DNA from 2 places in the Micromonospora sp. RTBAU3-60 genome. Region 1 is predicted to be linked to the other one. Evidence: riboswitches for the same ligand, from Rfam matches in the RefSeq annotation. Region 1 holds a riboswitch; the other holds the start of a gene.
The links. A riboswitch is a leader RNA that binds a small molecule or an ion and turns the genes downstream of it on or off. The one in region 1 is predicted to bind glycine.
Positions count from the first base shown of each region.

Region 2: linked by a shared signal. The riboswitch ahead of gcvP (aminomethyl-transferring glycine dehydrogenase) and the one ahead of gcvT (glycine cleavage system aminomethyltransferase GcvT) in region 1 are both predicted to bind glycine.

Region 1 is NZ_JBUEGB010000081.1:21,454-25,006, reverse strand. Features, by position in the region: gene gcvH (glycine cleavage system protein GcvH) at 1-164, opposite strand, end outside; gene gcvT (glycine cleavage system aminomethyltransferase GcvT) at 191-1,309, opposite strand; glycine riboswitch at 1,456-1,551, opposite strand; gene ACY34I_RS35770 (amidohydrolase) at 1,581-2,807, opposite strand; gene ACY34I_RS35765 (FadR/GntR family transcriptional regulator) at 2,869-3,546, opposite strand.
Region 2 is NZ_JBUEGB010000013.1:159,091-162,643, reverse strand. Features, by position in the region: gene ACY34I_RS15895 (NAD(P)H-binding protein) at 1-119, opposite strand, end outside; gene ACY34I_RS15890 (NAD-dependent protein deacetylase) at 252-1,124, shown strand; glycine riboswitch at 1,190-1,289, shown strand; gene gcvP (aminomethyl-transferring glycine dehydrogenase) at 1,363-3,553, shown strand, end outside.

The sequences.
Region 1 (3,553 bases):
GCCTCGCCTGCGGCGACACTGCTGCCGACGGCGGGCAGGTCGACGTAGACGACGTCGCCGAGAGCCTCGGCGGCGAAGGCGGTGATGCCGACGGTGGCGAGGTCTCCTTCGATGTCGAGCCACTCGTGCTCGGCGGTGAACTTCAGCTGGGCGGGAACGTTCATCTCGTGCTCCTGGGAGGTTGGCGCGGTCACCGGTTGCGGCGGTAGAAGGGGAGAGCGACGACCTCGACGTCTTCAGCGGCGCCGCGGAGGTCGACGGCGAGCCTGGTGCCCGGCTCGTCGTGGCCGACGGGGACGTAGGCCATGGCGATCGGGCGGTTGAGCGTGGGCGATGGGGCGCCGCTGGTCACCCGGCCGATTTGCGCACCGGTCGAGGGGTCGAGCACGGGGTATCCGGCCCGCGGGGAGCGGCGGCCGGCGGACACCAACCCGACGAGCGTCCGCCGTGCCCCTGCGACACGGCGCGCGGCGAGGGCGGCCTCCCCGACGAAACCGCCGTCCTTGTCGAAGGCGACGACGCGGTCGAGCCCCGCCTCGAACGGCGTCACGTCCCGGCTCAGCTCCTGGCCGTAGAGCGGCATGCCCGCCTCCAGCCGCAAGGTGTCGCGGCACGCCAGGCCGGCCGGGACAAGGCCGTGCTGCTCGCCGGCCTCGGTGAGGGCGGCCCAGACCGCCGCGGCGTCCTCGGGGCGGCAGTAGACCTCGAAGCCGTCCTCACCGGTGTATCCGGTCCGGGCCAGCAGGACCGCGACGCCGGCGAGGACGGCCTCGTCGATGGCGTAGTACCTCAGGGCCGACACGTCGAGGTCGGTCAGCTGGCTGACGATCTCCGCCGAGGCGGGTCCCTGGACCGCGATCAGCGCCCAGTCGTCGGACGCGTCGCGCACCTCGGCGTCGAACCCCGACACGCGTTCGTTCAGCGCGTCGCGTACGACGAGCACGTTGGCGGCGTTGGCGACGACGAGGAACCGCTCCTCGGCCAGCCGGTAGACCACGAGGTCGTCCAGGATCCCACCGTCCTCGGCGCAGATCATCGAGTACCGGGCCCGGCCGACGCCGATCTGCGACGGACGCCCGACCAGTGCGAAGTCGAGCGCCGCGCCGGCTTCCCGGCCGGTGAGTTCCAACTCGCCCATGTGGCACAGGTCGAACAGTCCGGCGGTCGAGCGCACCGCCTTGTGCTCGGCGATCTCGGAGGAGTAGCGGATCGGCATCGACCAGCCGGCGAAGCCGGTGAAGCTGGCACCGAGCGCCGCGTGCACGTCGTGCAGGGGCGTGCGGCGCCACGAGTGGCCGGAGGGGTTCATTCGGGAGGCTCCCTTGGCTCGGGTGCCGCGAACGGCACCGGTGGGCGACCTCCCCGCTCTGTCATCGGTACCTGAGAGCTTCACCGTCGATCAGACGGTTTGCACCGTGGGTGCAGGACATCCGCGTCCTGGCTTTCCAGAGTTGCCTCACCGGAGCGGTACAGGGCCTGAGAGATTCTGGGGAGAGTTGCTCCTTCGGCGCTCGGTCCGGGTTGTGGCCGAGTCTCTCCCGCTCCGGTTCAAGCGGCGCGATGTTCAGTTGTGTGTGCCATCAGACCAGAACGCCGTCCTCGGCGACAACCCGGCCCCGGTGCACGACGATGCGGCCGGACGGCCGGTCCATCACCGCGCTGGTCACCGTCTCGCCGGGGAGCAGGACGAGGTCGGCGGAGTCGCCCGGCGCGAGCCCACGGGGTTCGTCCGAGCTCGCCGTCCACGCGGCCCCGCCACAGCCCTCGACGATGGCGCGGCCACCGACGGTGGCGAGCGCGACGCAGCGTTCGATGAGGTCGTCCCGACGTAGCTGGCTGACGAACGCGAGCTGCCAGGTACGACCGAGCATGTCACCGTCGCCGAACGGGGACCAGTAGTCCCGCATGCCGTCCTGACCGAGGCCGACCCTTACCCCGTGACGCGCCAGCAGGTCGAGCGGAAGCGTGCGCTGACCGCCCGGTGCGATCGTGGTCAGGGCGATGTCGAGCTCGGCCAGCTGACCGGCGATCGCCTCGACGCGGTCCGGGGCCACGGTGGCGAGCGGGAACGCGTGCGAGACGGTGACCCTGCCGTGCATGGCGAGGGCGCGTACCCGTTCGAAGATGAGGTCGAGCGTGAATGCGCCGAGTTCGCCGAGCTCGTGCAGGTGGAGGTCAACGCCGACCTGATGGCGTTCGGCCAACCCGAAGACGGTGTCGAGGTGCTCGACGGGATCCCGGTCCAGGCTGCACGGGTCGATCCCGCCCACCAGGTCCGCGCCGCTGGACAGCGCGGCGGCGAGCAGGTCGGCGGTACCCCGGTCACGGATGATGCCGGCCTGCGGGAAGGCCACGACCTGGACCGCGGCCCTGGCTCGGTGGGCCGCACGGGCGGCGAGCACCCCCTCGAGACGGTCGAGGCCGGACAGCGTGTCGACCTGGGCGTGGCTGCGTACCGTCGTGGCGCCCGACGCGATGGTCCGGCCGAGCGTGTAGATCGCCCGCTCGCTGACGCTGGCCTCCGCCGAACGCCAGTTCGCCCGGTCGTTCTCGATCAGCCCCTCCAATCCCGGGCCCGCAGTGTGTGGGCGGAACGGCAGACCCAGGCGGGTGGAGTCCAGGTGGGCGTGCGTGTCGGTGAACGAGGGCAGGGCGATGTGGCCGCGTCCGTCGACGACGCTGCCGTCCGCGTCCGGCGTCGCGTTGCCGGCCGGCAGCACCTTGGCGATCCGGCCGTCCTCGACGACGATGTCGCATGGTCCGCCCGCCCAGGGGCGTACGTTCTTGATCAACATGGCGGTCGTCAACGTTCCTCCTCGCGGCTGTGGCGGCAGCGGGGCTGGACCGCCTCCGCCTTGGACGGCCCGGTCACTTGAGTGCGCACTGCTGCTCCTGGCTGGCGATTATCGACAGCGCGATGTCGACGGCTCGCGCCTCGTCTCCGGACTTGATCGCGTCGAAGAGCGCTTCGTGGTCGTCACCGCCGTCGCCGACGGCGTGCTGCAGGGACTCGATCGTGTTCAGGGACTCGCGGATGGACATCGAGAGTCCCTCGTAGAGCCCGAGGAGCAGGGCGTTGTGGGCGGCCTGCGCCACGGCCAGGTGGAACGCCACGTCAGCGTCGACGAACGTGGCCTGGTCTCCCGTCGACGCGGCCTCGCGGCGGCGCCGCAGCGTCGTCTCCATCGCGGTGAGGTCGTCGTCGGTGCGTCGTGTCGCGGCCAGGTGAACCGCGGTCGCGTCCAGCCCGCGCCGCACTTCGAGCACGTCGCGGGTCTTGCTGTCCTTGAGCTTGCGGCTGAACGCTACGGCCGACTCGTCCACGGCGACGACGTAGGTGCCGTCGCCCTGGCGTACCGACAGCAGACCGGCGTGGACGAGCGCTCGGATGGCCTCGCGCAGCGGGGCGCGGCTGATCCCCAGGATCTCGGTCAGCTCCGCTTCGGAGGGCAGTCGGTCACCAGGGACCCAGTGCCCTTCACGGATCTGTGCGCGGATCTCCTCGATCGCCGCCTCCACCGCGGAGACGCGGCTGACCCTGGGCACCTGTCTT
Region 2 (3,553 bases), on a different contig from region 1:
AGCGCGGCGGCATGGTCGGGGTTGCGGATCAGCCCCACCGCGGTGTCGCCGCGCCCGGCGAGTTCCCGTTCCAGCAGCTTGGCGATCTTGCCGTGGCCTCCGGCGATGACGACGCGCATACGCCCCAACCTAGTCGCCGCCTGGTGCGCCCGCCGGGCGAGCCGCAACCCCCGCCGGCCCGGGCGCGGCCCGGTCGGGTGAGGGCGGTCACCCGGTGGGAGCTGGGGCGACAGTTGAGGCAGCATGGACGGGTGACGGAGATCGACGCGTTGGCGCGGCTGGTCGGCGGCGGGGGCGTGGTGGTGCTCAGCGGGGCCGGGTTGTCCACCGAGTCGGGCATCCCGGACTACCGGGGGCCCAGCGGCGCCGCCCGCCGGCACACCCCGATGACCTACCAGGCGTTCACCCGGGAGGCGGACGCGCGGCGGCGCTACTGGGCGCGCAGCCACCTGGGGTGGCGGCTGATCGCCCGGGCCGCCCCGAACGCCGGGCACCGGGCGGTGGCGCGGCTGCAGCAGGCGGGCCTGGTCGGCGGGCTCATCACGCAGAACGTCGACGGGTTGCACACCGCCGCCGGCAGCCGCGGGGTGATCGAGCTGCACGGCCGGCTCGACGAGGTGATCTGCCTGGACTGCGGCAACCTGACCTCCCGGGAGGAACTGGACCGGCGGCTGCGGGAGGCCAACCCGGATTTCGCCGCGCACGTCGCCCACGTCAACCCCGACGGTGACGTCGACCTGCCCGACGAGGCGGTGGCCGGGTTCCGCACCGTCGACTGCGGCATCTGCGGCACCGGCATGCTGAAACCGGACGTGGTGTTCTTCGGCGAGACGGTGCCCGCGCCCCGGGTGGCCGACTGTTTCGCCCTGGTCGAACGGGCCCGGGCGCTGCTGGTGCTCGGTTCCTCGTTGACGGTCATGTCGGGGCGGCGGTTCGTGATCCGGGCGGCGAAGCTCGGCATTCCGGTGGCCGTGGTCAACCAGGGGCCGACGCGCGGCGACGGGCACGCCACAGTGCGGGTGGACGCGCCGTTGGGTGCGGTGCTGCCCGCCCTGGCCGACCGGATCACCGGGCCGGACGCGGCCGCCGCGCCCCGGGCCGCCGGGGAGCCGGCCGTCGTGTAGGGCGCTGCCGGCGGGGTCGGACATGAGCCGGAAACCCGGTCGCTGGTAGCGTTGACCATGCCGGTACCACCCACGCGGGAGAGACCGCCCGGAAACCACCCGGACGGCGCCGAAGGGGCAGATTCCTCCCCGGAACCTCTCAGGCAAAAGGACCGCGTGGGCAGGCACTGTGGAGCGCGTCAGCGCGACTCAGGGGGAGGCCGACCCGTCGACCTCGCCCCGACAAGGAGCGCCGCGCATGACCGCAGAGCAGTTCGCCGACCGGCACATCGGCCCTGACCCCGGCGACGAGCGCCGGATGCTGGAGACCATCGGCTACAGCTCCATCGACGAGCTGATGGACGCGGCGATCCCCGAGGTGATCCGCTGGCACGGCACCCTGGACCTGCCGGCGCCGGCTAGTGAGCGGGAGGCCATCGCCGAGCTGCGTGCCCTGGCCGCCCGCAACACCGTCGCCGTGTCGATGATCGGGCTGGGCTACCACGGCACCCACACCCCGGCGGTGATCCGCCGCAACGTGCTGGAGAACCCGGCCTGGTACACGGCGTACACGCCGTACCAGCCGGAGATCAGCCAGGGCCGGCTGGAGGCGCTGCTGAACTTCCAGACGATGGTCACCGACCTGACCGGGTTGGCCACCGCGAACGCGTCGATGCTCGACGAGGGCACCGCCGCGGCGGAGGCGATGACCCTCGCCCGCCGCGCGGCCAAGAGCAAGAGCCCGGTGTACGTGGTGGACGCCGACACGCTGCCGCAGACCATCGCGGTGATCACCAGCCGGGCCGAGCCGCTCGGCATCGAGGTGCGGGTGCTCGACGTCGCGCGCGACGAGCTGCCCGGTGAGTTCTTCGGCCTGCACCTGCAGTACCCGGGCGCGTCCGGGGCGGTCCGCGACCACGCCGGCCTGGTCGAGGCCGCGCACCAGGTCGGGGCGCTCGTCACCGTCGCCGCGGACCTGCTGGCGTTGACGCTGCTGCGCGCGCCGGGTGAGATCGGCGCCGACATCGCCGCCGGCACCACCCAGCGGTTCGGCGTGCCGATGGGCTTCGGTGGGCCCCACGCCGGCTACCTGGCGGTGCGGGCGGGCCTGGAGCGGATGCTGCCCGGCCGCCTCGTGGGGGTGTCGAAGGACGCCGACGGCAACCGGGCGTACCGGCTGGCGTTGCAGACCCGGGAGCAGCACATCCGGCGGGAGAAGGCGACCAGCAACATCTGCACCGCGCAGGTGCTGCTGGCGGTGATGGCCGGCATGTACGCGGTCTACCACGGCCCGGACGGGTTGCGGGCGATCGCCCGGCGTACCCATGAGATGGCGGCGCGGCTCGCGGCCGGGCTGCGCGCCGGCGGCGTGCAGGTCGCGGACGTGGCGTTCTTCGACACGGTCACCGTGACGGTGCCGGGGCGGGCGGCCGAGGTGGTCGCCGCCGCGGCCGAGCGGAACGTGAACCTGCGGCTGGTCGACGCCGACCGGGTGGGGATCTCCTGCGACGAGACGACCACGCGAGCGCACCTGGCGGCCGTGTGGGCGGCGTTCGGGGTCGACGGGGTCGACGGCGACGTGGACGCGGCGCTGCCGCCGGGGCTGGCCCGCACGTCGGACTTCCTCACCCACCCGGTGTTCCGCAGCCACCACTCCGAGACGGCGATGCTGCGCTACCTGCGGCGGCTGGCCGACTTCGACTACGCGCTGGATCGGGGCATGATCCCGCTGGGGTCGTGCACGATGAAGCTGAACGCCACCACCGAGATGGAGGCGATCACCTGGCCGGAGTTCGCCCACCTGCACCCGTTCGCGCCGGTGGAGCAGACGGCCGGATACCGGGAGCTGATCGGCCAGCTGGAGGGCTGGCTGGCGGAGGTGACCGGGTACGACGCGGTCAGCGTGCAGCCCAACGCCGGCTCGCAGGGGGAGCTGGCGGGTCTGCTGGCGATCCGGGCGTACCACCGGCAGCGCGGGCAGGGGCACCGGGACGTGTGCCTGATCCCGTCGTCGGCGCACGGCACCAACGCGGCGTCGGCGGTGATGGCCGGGATGCGGGTGGTCGTGGTGGCCTGCGACGAGAACGGCAACGTCGACCTGGTCGACCTCGACGCGAAGATCGACAAGCATCGGGACGCGCTCGCCGCGATCATGGTGACGTACCCGTCGACGCACGGGGTGTACGAGACGGGCATCGCGCAGCTGTGCGCGAAGGTGCACGACGCCGGCGGCCAGGTGTACGTCGACGGGGCGAACCTCAACGCCCTCGTGGGGTTCGCCAAGCCGGGCCGGTTCGGGGCGGACGTGTCGCACCTGAACCTGCACAAGACGTTCTGCATCCCGCACGGCGGTGGTGGGCCGGGGGTGGGGCCGGTGGCGGTGCGGGCGCACCTGGCGCCGTTCCTGCCCGGTGACCCGGCCGAGGCGGTGCGGGAAGGCCAGCCGGCGA